4 regions of the Williamsia sp. Y712 genome follow, and region 1 is predicted to be linked to each of the others. Evidence: predicted binding sites of a transcription regulator. Region 1 holds the regulator's gene; each other region holds the start of a gene.
The links. The regulator LexA, encoded in region 1, represses DNA repair genes until DNA is damaged. The targets are predictions, from matches to a motif close to CGAACANNTGTTCG.

Region 1 (4,490 bases):
GGCCGGTTTCCCGGATACCTGGCGTCAGGCTGATGCCACCTACGATCTGCGGTACCGCTTCGAGCCCGGCACCGAGGACGACGGCGTCAGTGTGCTGATTCCGCTGCCCCTGCTGACGCGGGCCCGACCTTCGGGCTTCGACTGGCTGGTCCCCGGAATGCGCACCGAACTCGTCACCGAATTGATCCGCACACTGCCGAAAACCCTTCGGCGCGAGATCGGTCCGGCACCGGATCTGGCCTCACAGATCCTTGATGCGGTGACACCGCGTGCCAAGCCCCTGACGTCCGCCGTCGCCGCCGAACTCACCCGCCTCACCGGCGTGCGGATCGCAGCCGCCGACCTGAGGCCGACCGCGCTGCCCGACCACCTGCGAATGACCTTCGTGGCCCTGGCCCCGGACGGTCAGGAGTTGGGCCACTCCAAATCGTTGACAGAGCTCCAGGACCGACTCGGCGGCAAGGCTCGCGCGGCTCTAGAGAAGGAGGCCGCGACCGAGTCGACGCCGGTGGCAACCACCTGGACAGACAAGACGTTCGGAACCATCGCGCGCTCGGTCCGCAACACCGTTGCCGGACAGGAGATCACGAGCTACCCGGCTTTGGTGCCCCGCAAAGGCGGCTTCACCGTTGCCCCGATGTCGACCGAGTCCGAGCAGCGCAGCGCGATGTACAACGCCCTGATCGGACTGCTTCTCAATGATGTGCCGGGCCTACGTCAGAACGCGACTTCTGCACTCGGGACCGCGGAGCGGCTGGCACTGAGCCAAAGCCCTTACCCCAGCGGTGAGGCATTGCTCACCGATTGCGTGCGGGCGGCGGTGATCGACCTGGTTCCCCCGCAGCCGGAGGTCTGGACCGCTGCCGACTACGCCGCGCTGAAAGGCCATGTCGCCGGGCAGGTCACGAGTCGGGCCACCACCAAATTGCGCCAAGCCGCGGCGATCTTGACCCGGGTGGCTCCGCTGCGTACCGCCATCGCGGCCAGCACGGTGACTGACGCTGCCGACGACGTGCGCGATCAACTCGCGGATCTTGTCTTCGACGGGTTCATCTCGGCCACCGGTGGCGAACACCTCCCCGAGATCCCGCGGTATCTGGATGCTGCCCTGGCCCGGCTGGAACAGCTGCCGGCCTCCGCTTCTCGGGACGCCGCGTCGATGGCAGCCATCGATCGCGTGGTGGCCGCATGGACAGACCATCTGCAGATGATCCCGCCGCAGCGGCGCGATGCGGTCAGCGAGGCCGCGGGCTGGATTGTCGAGGAATTGCGCGTCGGACTGTTTGCTCAACAGCTCCGAACCGCTTACCCGATCTCAGAAAAACGTGCCATCAAGGCGATCCGCGACTTGCGGTAGTGGCGCTAAGGCTTGCTCGACCGGAGGTCGTCGATTTCTTTCTGGAAATCATCCACCGAGTCGAATGACCGGTAGACGGAGGCGAATCGCAGGTATGCGACCTCATCGAGATCGCGAAGCGGGCCGAGGATAGCCAGACCGACCTCATTGGCCGGCACTTCCGCCGAGCCTGATGCCCGCACCGCTTCTTCCACCTGCTGCGCGAGATGCTGCAATTTGTCGTCGTCGACCGAACGGCCCTGGCAGGCCCGGCGGACGCCGCGCATGACCTTCTCACGACTGAACGGTTCAGTGACGCCCGTTCGCTTGACCACCGAGAGCACCGCGGTCTCCACCGTGGTGAAACGGCGTGCACACTGCGAACAGGCGCGGCGGCGACGGATGGCCTGACCCTCGTCCGCCACCCGCGAATCGATTACGCGGGTGTCCTCGTTCTTGCAAAACGGGCAATGCATGCACGATTCCTCGACGGTCGACGGCCTGGGCGGAGTGACCAGACACTGTGACTCCGAGGATACCGTCCGCGATCGCGGCCCCTCCACGGTCTACCTCGCGTAGACGGGGGTGACCAATGCCTGACCCACCGACAGTGCCGAGTTGTTCATGGCGTTGAGTTCCATGATCTTCGCAACCACGGCTTCGGTCGGCATCTCGGGTGCGATGCGGGAGGCGATGGCGCCCAACGACTCCCCCGATTGGACCCGGACGACCTCGGTTCCGACGCGGGCCGGATCGGCGGACTGTTGCATGACGCCGCCGAAGAAGGTCATGAACGCCACCACGAGCATCAGACCGACGCCGGTGACCGACGCAGCCGCCCAGGCGCGTCTGCGGGCGAAGACCATCTCGCGAGCGGTCGGTATCCGCCGCTCGGAATTACGCGAATCGGCACACGAGACGGCGACCCGGCGCTGCGCAGGCAGACGGCGACCGGCCGGGCGTGATGTGTCCGCGGGCCGTACCGGGCGCGTGGTGCGCGGGGCGGTACCGCTCTCGGAGTGGTGAACAGGCCGAGCTGTGGCCGGCCGGATGATGGTGGTGGCTGCAGTCATGGGGTTCAGTCCTCGATCATCGGTTTCGATCTCTATTCGATCACTCGTTCGATTGAAAGAGTGTTCGATTTGTACCACGGGCCTCCGACAAAGCGCCACGCCTGATCGAACAAATGTTTGAGACTTGTGACCATTTGCACTATCTTTGTCGACATGGACCCCGCCCGATACCGCATGAACTGGAGGACCTGATGGCCGATACAACCCAGCCCCCGACACCGGCGGACGGGGCCGCGACCACTGTTGTCGCCACCGAACCACTCGCCGAGGGCTCACTGACCCCCCGTCAGAAAGCAGTTCTCGAGGTCATCCGTACCTCGGTTCGCGAGCGCGGCTACCCGCCGAGCATCCGGGAGATCGGTGACGCCGTCGGTCTGACCTCAACGTCGTCGGTCGCCCACCAGCTCCGCACGCTCGAACGCAAGGGTTTCCTGCAGCGCGAGAACAACCGGCCTCGAGCGGTGAACATCCAGGACACCGACCTGAACCCGGCCACAGCGGCCGGGCAGGTTCAGACACCGGACGAATCCCTGCCGACACCGACGTTCGTCCCGGTCCTCGGCCGGATCGCGGCCGGCGGTCCGATCCTCGCCGAAGAAGCCGTCGAAGACGTCTTCCCGCTCCCCAAAGAGCTGGTCGGTGAAGGTTCACTGTTCCTGCTCAGGGTCGTCGGTGAATCGATGATCGACGCCGCGATCTGCGACGGTGACTGGGTGGTCGTACGCCAGCAGAATGTTGCCGACAACGGCGACATCGTTGCGGCGATGATCGACGGCGACGCCACGATCAAGACATTCAAGCGCACCAAGGACGCCGTGTGGCTGATGCCGCACAACCCGGTGTTCGATCCCATCCCGGGCAACGATGCCGTCATCCTGGGCAAGGTCGTCACAGTGATGCGCCGACTCTGAGCTCCGAGTCGTAGGCAGATCACTCTCAGAGCGATCAAAGGCGGGGTGTACCGGGATATCCCGGTACACCCCGCCTTTCGAGTTCAGGGGATCACGAAGTGATCAGACCCCGAGACTGCGTCCGATCACTTCCTTCATGATCTCGGTCGTGCCGCCGTAGATGGTCTGCACGCGAGAGTCGAGGAACGCCTTGGCGACCGAGTATTCACGCATGTATCCGTATCCGCCGTGCAGCTGCAGACACCGGTCGACCAGGTGCACCTGGTTCTCGGTGGCGTAATACTTGGCCATTGCGGCGTCCGGGACGGTCAGCTTCTTCTCGTTCAGCAGACCGATGCAGTGATCGACGAAGACACGCGTCGTCGTGGTCGAGGTGGCCAGTTCGGCCAGCAGGAACCGGGTGTTCTGGAAGTTTCCGATCGAGCGACCGAAGGCCTTGCGGTCCTTGGCGTACTGAACGGTGGTCTCCAGCACCTGCTCCATCGCCGCCGCGGCGACCACTGCGATCGACAGGCGTTCGCGGGGCAGGTTCTGCATCAGGTAGATGAAGCCGAGGCCTTCTTCACCGAGCAGGTTCTCGGCGGGCACGCGGACGTTGTCGAAGCTCAGTTCGGCTGTGTCCTGCGCCTTCATGCCGACCTTGTCGAGGTTGCGGCCGCGCTCGAAACCCTTCATGCCACGCTCGACGACCAGCAGGCTGAATCCCTTCGCGCCTGCCTCGGGGTCGGTGCGCGCGACCACGATCACCAGGTCGGCGTTGATGCCGTTGGTGATGAACGTCTTCGATCCGTTGAGCACCCAGTGGTCGCCGTCTTTCTTGGCGTTGGTCTTGATGCCCTGCAGATCCGAACCGGTTCCGGGCTCGGTCATGGCGATGGCGGTGATGAGCTCACCGGAGGTGAATCCCGGAAGCCAACGCGCCTTCTGCTCATCGTTGGTCAGCTCCAGCAGGTACGGCGCGATGACGTCGTTGTGCAGGGTGAATCCCAGGCCGCTGAACCCGCCCCGTGCGGACTCCTCGGAGACGATGGCCTGGTAGCGGAAGTCGTCGACTCCGCCGCCGCCGAACTCTTCGGGTGCGTCCACGGCCAGGAAGCCGTTCTTACCTGCTTCGATCCACACATCGCGATCGACGATGTTCTGCTCTTCCCAGCGGGCGTGGTGCGGCGC
Region 2 (4,490 bases), on a different contig from region 1:
GTTCAGGACTTCACTCCGCCCGGCAGCGAGAAGCCCGCGCGCATCATCGGCGACCGCGTTGTCCATACGGGTAGAGCCGAGGTGCCCGGCGACCGTTGTCGGCCGGACGACAAGCCGTCGCCCGATCCACCCCGAATCCGGGTGTTCGATCACGGTCGCGATGGCGACGGGTTGATGATCGGCGATGTCCTGGGCAATTTGGCCCAGCTCGGGAAATGTCTCCTGCGAGATCGCCTCGACAAATACATCCAGGATCCCGCCGCACGTCAGGCCCACGGCGAACGCGTCGTCATCCGAGACGCCATAGCGTTCCAGAGCCGGTTCACCATTTTGTGCGGTGTCGGCGGCCAGTTCGTAGACCGCGCCTTCCACACATCCACCGGAGACGGATCCGCTGACCGTACCGTCGGGCGCCACCACCATCAGCGCCCCTGCCGGCCTGGGAGCGGACCGAAACGTCCGCACGACAGTGCCGACACCCGCGGTTCCCCCGGAACCCCAGATGCGCATCAGATCCGCCAGCACGTCCTGCATTTCTCAAACTCCTCTACGCGACCCGTTGTGCCCGCGTCCCTTTGTAATTGGCCGTTCACGAATCGACGTGTCGGGCCTGACCTCCAACGTAGGCTCAGAACGTGACACCCGCTCAGCTTCGAGCCTATTCCGCCGTCGTGCGGCACGGTTCCGTGCACGCGGCAGCACAGGAACTGGGTATGACCGACGCCGGGATCTCCACGCATGTTGCGCAACTGCGTAAAGAACTCGACGATCCGCTGTTCGCACCGACCGCCGGCGGGCTGGCATTCACCCCGGGCGGCCTGAGACTTGCCGGACGAGCCACGGAGATCCTCGGTCTTCAGCAGCAGACCGTGATCGAGGTCGGAGAAGCAGCCCGTGGCCGACGACTGCTCAACATCGCGGCATCGAGCTCATTTGCCGAGCACGCGGCACCGGGTCTCATCGAATTGTTCGCCTCCCGCGCCAAAGACCTCTCGGTGGAGTTGAGCGTGCATCCGACCGCCAACTTCAAGAATCTCATCGAATCACGTGCGGTCGACATAGCGCTGGGTCCACAGGCCGCGCCGCCCAGTGACTCCATCGCGGTGCGTCCGTTCCTCAACTACCAGGTCATCACGGTTGCGGCACCAGGCAACCCACTCGCCTCCGGAGCGCCCACATCGACACTGCTACACGAGCAGCAATGGGTGCTCGGCCCCAGCGCCGGAAGCTCCACCGGTGTGCAGGCAAAGATGTTGCACGACCTGGGGATCCCCGAATCCAGACAACGAATATTCCAGAGCGATGCCGCCGCGATGGAGGAAGTCCACCGCAGCGGCGGGGTGAGCCTGACCATCGGTTTTGCGGTCGCCGCCGACCTGGCAGCCCGTCGCCTGATCCAGATCAAGGCCCCCGGACTGCAGGTTGCAGGGCAGTGGAGTGCGTCCACGTTGCCACCGGCGTCCCGTCAGCCAGCGGTCTCGGAACTCCTTCGATTCATCACCACACCGAGATGCACACAGGCGATGATCCGCGGATCCGGCGTAGGAGTCACCCGCTTTCGTCCGAAAGTCCATGTGACACTGTGGAGTTAGCAGTTCGCCGCAGCGTGGTCATCGCCAGCATGGTGCACGTATATGTAGCCGCAGACCTACGCCGCCTGCGATAGCAGCCAACCGACCTCCCCCACGACTTGTTTCGTCTCACTATCGAAAGATATTGCACCCAAGCCACATTGGGCGAAATCAACTCTTGCGAACACGCGTTCGAATAGGTACAGTGAAGTCAGTCGCCCACAAGCACGACGTATCTGACGCCTTCCCCGCAGAGACACTCCGGTCGACGCCCCCGGTTCACTCTTGCCTTGGAAGGTGCTGTGCCATGCGACTTCTCGAGATGGTCGACGATCTGGTCGACCTGGTCATACCTGATCATCCAACTGCCACGTTGGGCATGGCGAAGGATCTGATCACCCTACGCAACGTCACCGAGCATCAACTCGCGGTGTGCGCCGCGGTGATCGACGAGTCGGGTATCGCCCGTAAGGAGGGGTCTACCACGTCAAAGTTGTTGCAGGCCACTGGTTCGGCACCAGCATCGGCGTATCGGTGGTTGCGCATCGGACCGGGCCTCGCAGGCCTGGATCGTACCGCCGGCTATTCACGGGACGGGTTCCTGTCCTCCGAACACGTCGACGCGGTGGTCAAGGGCGTCGCGCATGTCGTCGGGCGGTCCGAGGATCCGATCACCGCTGAGCAACAGATCAAGTTCGAACGGAAATTGTTGAACCACGCCATCTCCGGAGCGCCACCCGCAGAGATCAGCGCGGCAGCCCGAGCGCTGGGGAACGAGGTGGCGAAAGACACGGGTGGTCCGCCGCCGGCGGAGGACCGGTCGCTGAACAGTCTCGAATACAAAGTTCACGAGGGCCGCTGTGTCGGCACATTCGATCTTGATGCGGTGATCGGGGAAAAGCTGTTCTCCGCGTTGGACTTCTGGTCAAGGGCGCGTCCTGAACCCGATGGCTCCGATGATCCGCGTTCTCCGACCCAGCGCCGCGCTGATGCGTTACATCAACTGTTGGATTGCGGCGGCGGCGGGCAAACACTGGTGTCGGCGCCCCGGACCGAGGTAATGGTCACCGTGCCCGCCGACCACCCCGAGGCTGCCACGCTGCCGTGGATGGGTCCGGTCACCGAGGCGACCGCTGCGATGTTGGCCTGTGATTCGTCGATCACCTCGATCACCCTCGACGGGCAGGACGTACCGATCGATCTGAGACCGCCGAAACGATTGTTCACCGGGCTGGTCCGTAAGGCGATCAACATCCGCGACGTCTGCTGCGTGAAATGTGGGGCGAAAGCGACCTGGTCGGACTGCCACCACATCGTGCACTTCGTCGACGGCGGCCTCACCACCCTCGAAAACGGGTGTCTGCTGTGCCGCACCTGCCACATGTCCGTTCACAACACTGACTGGGACGTCATCATGGGCTCCGACGGCCACCCGTGGATGATCCCACCCGCCGACATCGATCCGCAACGAAAACCTTTACCGGCCTACAACCGGCGAACCCTCACCCTCGCCGCCTGAACCAACTTTCCACCACCAGCGCACCCGAGATCTTGTCGGGACCGCGCTTGCATCTTTGACAACTCCATAGTGTGAAGACGCGTGTGGTGCTGTCGTCCGTCCCAGTCGATTGGCGGAACGGGCGGCAGCGCCACGGGCTTGAGTACGTCAGGGTAGGTCGACCTTGGAGGCCAGCCAGCGTCCGTCGACCTTCTCCATGGTCATCAGGACACGGCTGCGGTCGATTCTCGCGTCCGGCGTCGCGGTGTTGGTGACGCTCTGGTCGACAAAGAGCATGACCTCCACCTTCGACGTCGTCGCCGACTTGATGCCTGAATCGATGACCGTGCCCTGTGCGTTCGCCTTGTTCTCGACAAGCAGATCGCGTAACTGCCCGCTCGACTGCGAGTACATGTCCTTGAATTCGCCGGTGGCCCCGTCGAGTACGGCCGCGAAGTTCTGGTCCAGGCGGTCCGAGCTGACGCTGGTCAGGGTCACGGCGTATTGCTCGGCCGCAGCCCGGGCTTCGTCGGCGGCGGCATCGATGTTGTTCTGCTCGTTCAACTTCAAACCCAGGATCGCCGCCACGACGATGGCCGCGATGGCGATCACGGCCAGCGCACCCACGGCGGCCCGGCGAATCGTGAACGCCGTCCGCCACGAACGGCGGTCGGTGTCGGCACCCTTCACTGATCGAGTCCGCTTGGCAGACGACCTGTTGCCCTTCCCGACAGTGCCTTTCCCAACAGCGGCCGTCTCTGCTTCGGCCTTCTCTGCTTCGGCTTTCTCTGCGTCGGTCTGCGCAGTGTCGGGCTGCGCAGTGTCGGGCTGCGCAGTGTCGGCCTTCTCGGGGTTCTTCTTCGAGGTGTCGACCGCAACCGCCGGTGTATCCGCTTCTGCGGCTTCGACGTCCGCATCCTCGGCCATCAAACCCCATTTTTCTTCGGGAGTGGAGGTGACCGTTCCGCTGAGTTTGCTCATCGTTCTCTCCTCTGGATTGTCTCCGCTGTTGTTGTGGTGACCACCGGGCTGTGTGGTCATGGCGCCGAGGGCAGGACCGGACCTGCATAGGGCAATGGAATCGACTCCGGTCCAATGGGAGTCGGCGACGCGGTCGCGAGCGGATCGGCACCGGGTGGCGGGCCACCCGAATCGTCTCCGGCCGGGCGTGGGGCGTTGGCGGCACCGCGGATCAGCATCGACGGATCATCTTCCGTGCAGTAGGTGCCGTAGAGATAGGGCTCCGGGAAGTCGACCTGCCAGTGCGGACGGCGCGGGAGATCGTACTGGCAGTTCTTGCGCGGATAGATGTTCACCGCAGCCCAGATACCTCCGTCGCGCATGACCGATGCGATCGCGTCGAGGGTCGAGCCGTTCCGATCTTGCGGGAAGAAGAACTCCTGTAGCGCAGGGACTCTCAG
Region 3 (4,490 bases), on a different contig from region 1:
GTGCAACGCCAGCCGATCCGACTTCTCCGCAGCGGCTGCCCCGGCATCCCACAACGCCTGGCGGCGGCTGGTCCCGAAACACTCCAGTGCCCCCGCCGTGGCCAGCGACTCCAGTTGCCGGGTGCTCACCTCACAGCGACGGGACAGGTCCGCAGCACCGTTGAACGGTCCCCCGGCGTCCCGCTGCGCCACGATCTTCTCGGCCAGATCGATGCCGATGTTGCGCACCGACCCCAGCCCGAGCCGGACATCGAGGCCACCGTTCTCCAGGTCCGCATGGGGCTGCGAGACGTTGATGTCCGGTCCGTGCACCCTGACCCCATGCCTGCGGGCATCGGCGACCAACGACTGCGGTGAGTAGAAACCCATCGGCTGTGCCTTCAGCAGTGCCGCACAGAAGGCCGCCGGGTGATGCAGCTTGAGCCACGACGAATAGAAGACCAGGGAGGCGAAACTCTGCGAATGGCTCTCGGGGAAACCGAAATTGGCAAAGGCAGCCATCTTCTCGAAGATGCGATCGGCCACTTCCCCGGTGATCCCGTGCAGGTCTTCCATGCCTTGGTAGAACCGGCTGCGCAGGCGATCCATCTTCTCTGGTGATCGTTTCGACCCCATCGCCCGTCGCAACTGATCGGCCTCGGCGGCGCTGAAGCCGGCAACATCGACCGCCAACTGCATGAGTTGTTCCTGGAACAGCGGTACCCCGAGGGTCCGTTTGAGCGCCTGCTCCATCGAGGGATGCTCACAGGTCGGCTCTTCCAGACCATTGCGACGACGAATGTAGGGATGCACAGACCCACCCTGGATCGGGCCCGGCCGGATCAGTGCCACCTCGACCACCAGGTCGTAGAACTTTCGGGGTTTGAGCCGCGGCAGGGTGGCCATCTGTGCCCGCGACTCCACCTGGAACACACCGACGGTGTCGGCGCGACAGAGCATGTCGTACACCGCTTTTTCGGTGAGATCGATCTTCGCCAGGTCGACGTGGATGTCGCGATGCTCGGCCAGGAAGTCGATGGCGTAGTGGATGGCCGAGAGCATGCCCAGGCCCAGCAGGTCGAACTTCACCAGACCGATTGCGGCACAATCATCTTTGTCCCACTGCAACACACTGCGGCCGGGCATCCGCGCCCATTCGGTTGGGCATACGTCGGCGATCGGCCGATCACAGATGACCATGCCACCGGAGTGGATGCCCAGATGCCTTGGCATGCCGTTGATCTGCTCGGCCAGATCGAGCACGTCGTCGGGGATGTCGGTCTCGGCCGATTGGGCAGCGCCATACCGGTGCACCTGTTTGCTCCAGGCATCCTGCTGACCCACCGAGTATCCGAGGGCACGAGCCATGTCGCGCACCGACGACTTACCGCGGTAGGTGATCACATTCGCCACCTGGGCCGCGTTCTGCCTGCCGTAGCGCCGGTAGACGTACTGGATGGCCTCTTCACGCCGATCCGATTCGATGTCGACATCGATGTCCGGTGGGCCGTCCCTGGCCGGGGACAAGAACCGCTCGAACAGCAAGCCGTTGCTGACCGCATCCACCGCGGTGACACCGAGGGCATAACAGACCGCCGAGTTCGCGGCGCTACCTCGTCCCTGACACAGGATGTCGTTGGCACGACAGAACGAGACGATGTCGTGTACCACCAGGAAGTAGCCAGGGAAGCCCAGTGAATCGATCACGTTCAGCTCGTGTTCGATCTGCTGGTACGCCTTGGGATGCTCCTGCGGGGTGCCATATCGCTCCAATGCCCCACGTGCGGTGAGCTCACGCAACCACGAACTCTCCGTATACCCTTGCGGCACATCGAAAGGCGGTAGCTGCGGCGCGATCAGATGCAGCCCGAATGCCAGGTCTTTGGCCAGCATGACGGCGTTGTCGAGGGACTCCGGATGTGCGGCGAGCAACCGGGCCATCTCATCCCCGCTGCGCAGATGCGCGCCACCGAGTGGACCGAGCCACCCGTCCATCTCGTCGAGGCTGCGCCGTGCCCGCACCGCAGCCATCGCCATCGCCAGACGCCGACGCTCCGGTGCCGCGAAGTGCGCGCCCGTGGTCGCGACAGTCTGCACCCGATTCCGATGGGCGATCTGCGCGAGGGCGGCATTGCGCTCGTCGTCTTCGGGAACACCGTGGACGGTCAGTTCCATCACCACGTTGTCGCGGCCGAACCTGCCAACCAGATCACGCAGTGCCTTCTCGGCAGCCGACGGACCACCCGTCTCCAGTGCGCGTCGTACATCACCCTTGCGGCAACCGGTCAGGATCAGCCAATGTCCTTGCGCCGCCTGCGCCAGCGTGTCGATGTCGAAGCGCAGCAACCCCTTCTCCCCGGCCGCCATGTGGCCGTCGGCCAGTTGACGCGACAGACGGCGGTAACCCTCCTGCCCCCGGGCCAGGACGAGCAGGTGCGAACCGCTCGGGTCGGCGATCCCGGTCCGAGACGAGTCGTGTTCCAACGACAACTCGGATCCGAAGATGGTGGGCAGTTCCCATTCCCGGGCGGCCTCGGCAAACCGCACCACCCCGTAGAAGCCGTTGTGATCGGTGATCGCCAGCGCCTCGAGTCCCAGCCGGTAGGCCTCCTGCGCCATCTCTTCCGGACTACTGGCACCGTCGAGAAAACTGTACGAGGTATGGGCATGCAATTCGGCGTACGGAGTGGCAGAAGCACCCCTGCTGAGCGCTCCGGCCTCATAGGGCTCGCGCTTGCGGGACCAGGCCGGACTATCACTGCCATCACCGGCAAATGTCTCACCGGACCGGCCGCCGTCGGACGGTCGACCGGACAGTACGCGCTCCATCTCCGACCAGGTCGGAGGGCCATTGTGCCAGCCCATAACCCATGGTATCGAACATAGTTTCGATCAACAAGTCGCCCTCACACCTCGACCAGGGCCGATGGCAGTGAACTACTTCGGTGCCGTGAATCCGACTCTGGCATTGTTGCCTCACATGACGGAACGCATCACAGCTCACCGGGTCGAGCCCGATCGGGGCGGTCGGATACTGACCGCGACATCGGCGCTCGACACCCCGTTCCTCGCGGTCGACGAGCAGGTACTCGATGCGAACATCGCCCGCATGTCGGCCTTTGCGGCTGCGGCCGGCCTCCGGTTGCGTCCCCACGCGAAGACGCACAAATCACTCATCCTGGGACAACGCCAATTGGACGGCGGCGCAACAGGCCTGACGGTTGCCACCATCGCAGAAGCGGAATCCTTTGCTGCCGGGGGTTTCTCGGACCTCTTCATCGCCTATCCACTGTGGCTGACCGAGAACAAGGCCGTACGACTGCGTGCGGTGATGGAGCGGGCGCGGGTGCTGCTCGCGGTCGATTCGGTTGCCGGCGCACAGCAACTCGCAGCGCACCTCCCCGGGGCTTCGGTACTGGTCGAGGTCGATTCGGGACATCACCGTACCGGTGTCGCCCCTGAGGTCGTCGGCGATGTGGGAGCAGGCGCGGTCGAAGCGGGATTGCAGGTGCTCGGGAGCTTCACCTTTCCCGGACACAGCTACCGACCCGGTGGCCCGTCCGATGCCGCCGGGGAGGAATCGCGCGCCCTGGCAGTGGCCGCCGAATCACTGCGCAGCCGCCAGATCGACCCGGTGATCCGCAGCGGCGGTTCCACGCCTTCGGTATCTGATGCCGATCCCACGGTCCTCACCGAGATCCGGCCGGGTGTCTACGTGTTCAACGACGCGCAGCAGGTCGAACTCGGGATCGCTACCATGGCCGATGTGGCATTGACGGCAATCGGCACCGTGGTGCACAGCAACGGAGCAAAGGCCATCGTCGACGTGGGCAGCAAAGTCCTCGGGGCAGACCAGCCGGCCTGGATCAGCGGTGGTGGACGGCTTCCCGACGAACCCGAGGCGCGCGTCACCGCACTCTCCGAGCATCACGCAACCATTGATTTCTCGAACACCTCGCGCACCCCGGCACCGGGGATGCGGGTCCGGATCGCCCCCAATCATGTGTGCACTGCCGTCAATCTCGCCGATGAGCTGGTCGTGGTCGGCGCGGATGACGTGGTGACGCACTGGCCCGTCACCGCCCGTGGAGCCAACACGTGAAGCGACTCGGAACCGTGGCTCTGGCAGCCCTGACACTGGCCGTGTCCGCGTGCGCTCCGGACGAACAACCCGAGGTGACACTGGAATTGACCGCAGCCCCCGACATCGAGTTCGACCAGATCGGCATCGATGAGGTCCGCGACACAGCAACCGAATTGGTCTCCTCCACCAGCGAACTGGGGGTCGACATGATCCGCAGCGCCCAGTCAGCGGCCGATCAGCAGGCCGCCAATGCGGTGGTGTCTCCCTGGGGAGCCATGGTCACGCTGCAGATGGTGCGGGCCGGAGCCGGCGGCAACACCGCTGTCGAACTCGATTCCGTACTCGATGTCACCGATACCGACACCGTGGCAGCACTGATCGGTCAGCTCGATCAGGTTTCGGGTGATCCCGGCAGCGTCGATCGGAA
Region 4 (4,490 bases), on a different contig from region 1:
GACACCGGTGGACCCGCCCGACCAGATCCCCGATGCTTTCGCTCCAGCACCGCAACGTGGTCGATGAGGAAGCTCTCACGCCATGCGTTCCACTCGGGGTATGGGATGCCCGCCCGCTGGTCCGGCCGGATCTCGATGTCTTCGTCTTCGGGTCGACTCGGTGGCGGAAGGTTCGAATTACGCACTCCGCCTTCCCCTCCGACCGGGATGGACAACAGGCGCTGGGCATCGCTGCGGGGGGAAGTCCACGGCATCCGGCTGTACACCCGCTTGACCGCGGCAGCCAGGCCGCGGCCTGGCGGAGCCTGCAGTGGTAGTTGTCCGAGAAGCGGGTGCGGGTCGATTCTCTCGCGGGATTTGGCCATCATGTCCGCACGCCGGAGCATGTCGGTGGCGTCGAAACCGCTGTCTGCAAACGGAAGTCCAGTCAGGAGGCGATCGAGTTCCGGTATCAGGCCAGGCCAGTGATCGGCGATCCAACGCAGCGCGACCCCCGCCTCGACGACGGTCAACGCCGCCAGCTCACGAGGCGAGAGTTGCTGCAGCGGATAGCGTCCGATGTCGTCTTTGGATGGCGAACACTGCAGCGCAACACCGCAGGTCAGTGTTCGTGTTGTCCAATCCGTCGAGATCGCTGGATAGGGTACCTGGACAATGTTCTGAAGGTTGTTGAGTCCGAACGTTCGATGCTCGCCTGTCATCAGTCGGGCACCGCTCCGTCGCCGCCCGGAGAAGGCGACGGCAGTCAGGCCGCAGCTGCGCTCGACGGTGAGCGCAGCCGGGATCGGCGTCGCGTTCAACGTGAAACACTCACGTTGCCAGCGACGTTCGCTCCGGCAAGGATGGTCATCAGAATGTACCGATGTTCTTCATGACCCAATACCAGAACGCGATCACGGCACCCATCGCGCTCCACGCGACCACCAGCCGCAGAATGTCCAGCCACATATCCAGGACCCCATCTCGATGTCGGCGGATATGTCAGTTCTAGACCCATTCACTGACTGCTGTCAATGAAATCTGTCAATGAGTTGAGTGGGCGGTATCAGGCGCAGTGCGCGCCCGCCATCGCGGTGGCCCTATTTCTGACTCGGCGATTGACTGCCTGTCTGCCCGAAACATGTGTTCCATGAGGGCTATTCGTCGCGCTCGGGATCGTCGATGCCGGGATCCGGTGGGATGTCAGATTCGTCGCCGGTCAGTTCCGCCAACTTTTCGGCCAGTGCCGCTTGCCGGTCGGCGAGGACTTTTTGCCAGGCCGCTGCGAAGGTTTCGTTGACGTGCTGGGCGCGGTTGACCCGCGGTGTGCGTTCTGGATCAACCGACGCCGGCGGTATCCAGCCGACTCGACCCGTGTCGGGGCCTTCGGTGATCATGATTGTCCGCCACTGATGTGGGCCATCACCGATGAGTTTGTGGTGCGGCGGGCACGCTGACCCCATCAGATCGATGTCGGTCAGACCACCGTTGATCCATGCAAGTAGGTGATGGGCCTCGACCCAGGTCGCTGGATTGGTGCAGCCTGGATGCGAACAACCCCGATCCCGGACGAACAACGCGAGCCGCTGGCCCTTCTGCGCGGTCCGTTTGGTCCGGGCCAGATACAACACCTCCGCGGAGTGGTCGGCGAACACGGCCAAATATTTGTCGGACCGGGCTGCCAGGTGCAGGGCCTCTTTGACTGGAATATCCACTCCCGACGCCGTTCTGGCGATCCCCGCACAGTCGTCGAGCTGCTCTTTGGTCATCGTGATGATCAACTGCGCCGGCAAACCCCGATGGGACTTGCCGAGCAGGTTGCATTCCAGAATCGTTGTCAGGATCGCCTTGAGCGCGTCGTGGCATTGTTGGCCCTTCGAGCGGGTATCACGCTCAGCGGCAGCCTTGACCAGTTCAGCATCCTGTTTCGGATCATCGGAGGCCCCGGTCGGCGAGTTGGGGTCGGCCGGGTTGTTCATCCCCGGCGCCGCCCACACATCCATCACCGTCTTGAACAACGCCAACGTTTCCGGATCCAGGGTGCCCGAGATCTTGGCCATCAGATCCACACCCTGACCACCGATCCCCACCGAACGTTTGCGGGCCCGATCCGAATCATCGGTCAGCCGGCCATCGGGATCAACCCGGGCCAACACCGCACGACCCGATGCCGCCAACTGCGTCGGGTCTTGGCTGACGGCTTCTTCGGTCATCCAGTGATCGGCCACGTCATACACCGCCGGATCAGCCGCGGACGGAATGTGTTTGCGCACATCCAACATCACATCCATATGCGCGGCCCCGATCAGCCCGTGAGCCCAGGCCTGTTCGGCGGCAGGGCATTTCGGCGCCAACTCCTCACCCTGCATCGTGTGGAATCGGCCGACCGCCTCCAACCCGCGGATCCGGGAGAAGGTTTGTCCTTTGGTCAGCCGCAACTCGCTGCGGGTGAAACTGAACAGTGACGAGTACCCGGCTTCGGTAAACGATGACCGATCCGAAACCCGCAACAGGTGCCGCAACCCGGTGAACTCAAGCTTGCGCACTATCCGTTCATGCACCCGCACAAGCTCATTGACTTCCGCCCCAGACATGCTGAATCGGCGCAGTCTGCGATATCGGCAACGAGCAACTCCAACTCGAGGTACTTACGCACCAACACCGGCGCCGAAGAAGAATCAACCCCAACTTCATCAGATGGATCGTCAGTCATCATGCCCCCCAGCACATCTGATTGAAATCTTTCAACCAGAATACTCCGGATAACACGGTGTGTCGAATGTTTGTTCGAGTAATGGTTTGGGGCTCTGTCCGAACTAAACTCCCTGTGGAGGAACGTGTTGCGCACGTCGTGCAATCCTGCAACCGGTCAGCGGGGTTCCAAGCCTCGCATCACGCCGGCCACGTATTGATCGAGAGCATGCGGATCTTGTGGTCCTTCGTGGCTCACGGTCAGGTAGGCATAGAGACCGAGGAAGAAGAAGAGCGCACTGTGCGCGGGGTCGACGTCGGCGTAGATCTCACCGCGATCGCGGGCCTGTTCGATCTGGGTGACGACGAGTTCGATGACGGATAGACCTTTGGCGGGGGTGAGATCGAGCTGTGGTCGGGTGGGCGAGAAATACAGGGCCAGGACATCCCGGAACAGATTCCTTCCGAGCCTGCGCTTTGCTGATTTTGTCAGGCGGACAGTCTCGGAGAGCACGTCGGCCAAACCGGGTGACTTGGCGATGAATCGCTCAAGATCTCTTGCGGCTCTGGCGACCTCGGCGTTCTCGATCTCGATGAGGACGTGCTCTTTGCTGGGGAAATGGAAGTAGAACGTACCGCGTGCGACACCTGCTGCAGCTACGATGGCACCGACATCGGCGTCGGCCACGCCAGTTCGTTTGAATTCGGCCACCGCGGCATCGAAGATGCGTCGACGTGTCTCGAGGCGCTGTGCCGCACGCCCATTCGGCTTGTCTGGAATCCGCGGTCCGAGTTCCTTCTCCGCAGCGTTGCCGTGACCCGTCATCTGTCCGAGTCTAGGTTGCGATCACGCGCTCGCCGTTGTTCTCCACCGTGGACGCGATCGCGGTGGTGGCCTGATCGGTGCTCTCAGCGGGTGGGGTCTTCGTAGCGGGCGAGGCGGTTGTGTAGTTGGCGGAGTGTTTCCTCCACCTCGTCGAGGAAGCTGTCGACGTCGTCTTCGTTGTAGCCGCGTTTGCCCAGCGGGGGCTTGCGGAAAGCAACCTTGTGGACGTCCGACGCGGTGACCAATGGGTGAGGTGAATTATCCGTGGTGTGCATTTTGCCGTCCTCCTGGGCTTGCCCGACACAGATTGGTATCGAGCATAACGGCTTTGCGATCGCGAACAAAGGGTTCGTTGGTCTTGAGGCCCAGGTTGCAGGCGGGTATTGGTGGAGACGTCGACTGACCGCTCGGTGTCAGATGAGCGTCGACCAGTACCACCAGAAATGCTGTCCGATCAGGCCGGCGATCACGAGAATCCACACCACCGGAATCAGGGAATGGATGCTCAGGGCCGCGTTCATCATCTTCCGTGGGAAACCGCCCGTGATGTAGTCGTCGGCATTGCGCAGGCTCACGTAGCAGAACGCGACAATGGTCACGACCCAGACAACCATGCAATACGGGCACAACGCATCGATGCGGTAAAGGCTCTGGAAAATCAACCAGTGTATGAAGACGATGCCGGCGGTCAGCCCGACCTGCATGCCGAGCATGATCAGCGCAGAAGGTCTGCGTCCCATCATGACGGCGATCGCCAGCAGGGCCGAGAAACCGACGAGTCCGATCAGCGAATTCGGAAATCCGAAGAGCGCCGCCTGGGACGTGTCCATGATCGAACCGCAGTTCAATACCGGGCTGATATCGCAACTGGTCACATAGTCCGGGTTCTCCGCCAGTTCGAACTTCTCGACGGTCAAGGTGAACGACGCCGCCAGGCCGATGACGCCGCAGATACCCAGGATCCAGGGGAGCAGTCGAGGAAAAAGGACCAGTG

Region 2: AC1D75_RS22255 (HNH endonuclease signature motif containing protein) is a predicted target of LexA. The motif match lies at 1,753-1,766, and genes of this name have one in related genera.
Region 3: AC1D75_RS24240 (error-prone DNA polymerase) is a predicted target of LexA. The motif match lies at 2,857-2,870, and genes of this name have one in related genera.
Region 4: AC1D75_RS21915 (HNH endonuclease signature motif containing protein) is a predicted target of LexA. The motif match lies at 2,756-2,769, and genes of this name have one in related genera.

What each region holds. Positions count from the first base shown of each region.
Region 1 is NZ_JCAIUN010000002.1:683,013-687,502, forward strand. It holds gene hrpA (ATP-dependent RNA helicase HrpA) at 1-1,357, shown strand, start outside; gene nrdR (transcriptional regulator NrdR) at 1,363-1,812, opposite strand; gene AC1D75_RS18005 (LysM peptidoglycan-binding domain-containing protein) at 1,903-2,409, opposite strand; gene lexA (transcriptional repressor LexA) at 2,601-3,320, shown strand; gene AC1D75_RS18015 (acyl-CoA dehydrogenase family protein) at 3,423-4,490, opposite strand, start outside.
Region 2 is NZ_JCAIUN010000003.1:624,496-628,985, reverse strand. It holds gene AC1D75_RS22265 (XdhC family protein) at 1-534, opposite strand, end outside; gene AC1D75_RS22260 (LysR family transcriptional regulator) at 636-1,592, shown strand; gene AC1D75_RS22255 (HNH endonuclease signature motif containing protein) at 1,879-3,090, shown strand; gene AC1D75_RS22250 (Rv1363c family protein) at 3,238-4,110, opposite strand; gene AC1D75_RS22245 (MlaD family protein) at 4,107-4,490, opposite strand, start outside.
Region 3 is NZ_JCAIUN010000004.1:226,465-230,954, forward strand. It holds gene AC1D75_RS24240 (error-prone DNA polymerase) at 1-2,844, opposite strand, end outside; gene AC1D75_RS24245 (alanine racemase) at 2,960-4,081, shown strand; gene AC1D75_RS24250 (serpin family protein) at 4,078-4,490, shown strand, end outside.
Region 4 is NZ_JCAIUN010000003.1:556,602-561,091, forward strand. It holds gene AC1D75_RS21910 (nitric oxide reductase activation protein NorD) at 1-800, opposite strand, end outside; gene AC1D75_RS21915 (HNH endonuclease signature motif containing protein) at 1,137-2,525, opposite strand; gene AC1D75_RS21920 (TetR family transcriptional regulator) at 2,849-3,496, opposite strand; gene AC1D75_RS21925 (DivIVA domain-containing protein) at 3,580-3,771, opposite strand; gene AC1D75_RS21930 (vitamin K epoxide reductase family protein) at 3,910-4,490, opposite strand, start outside.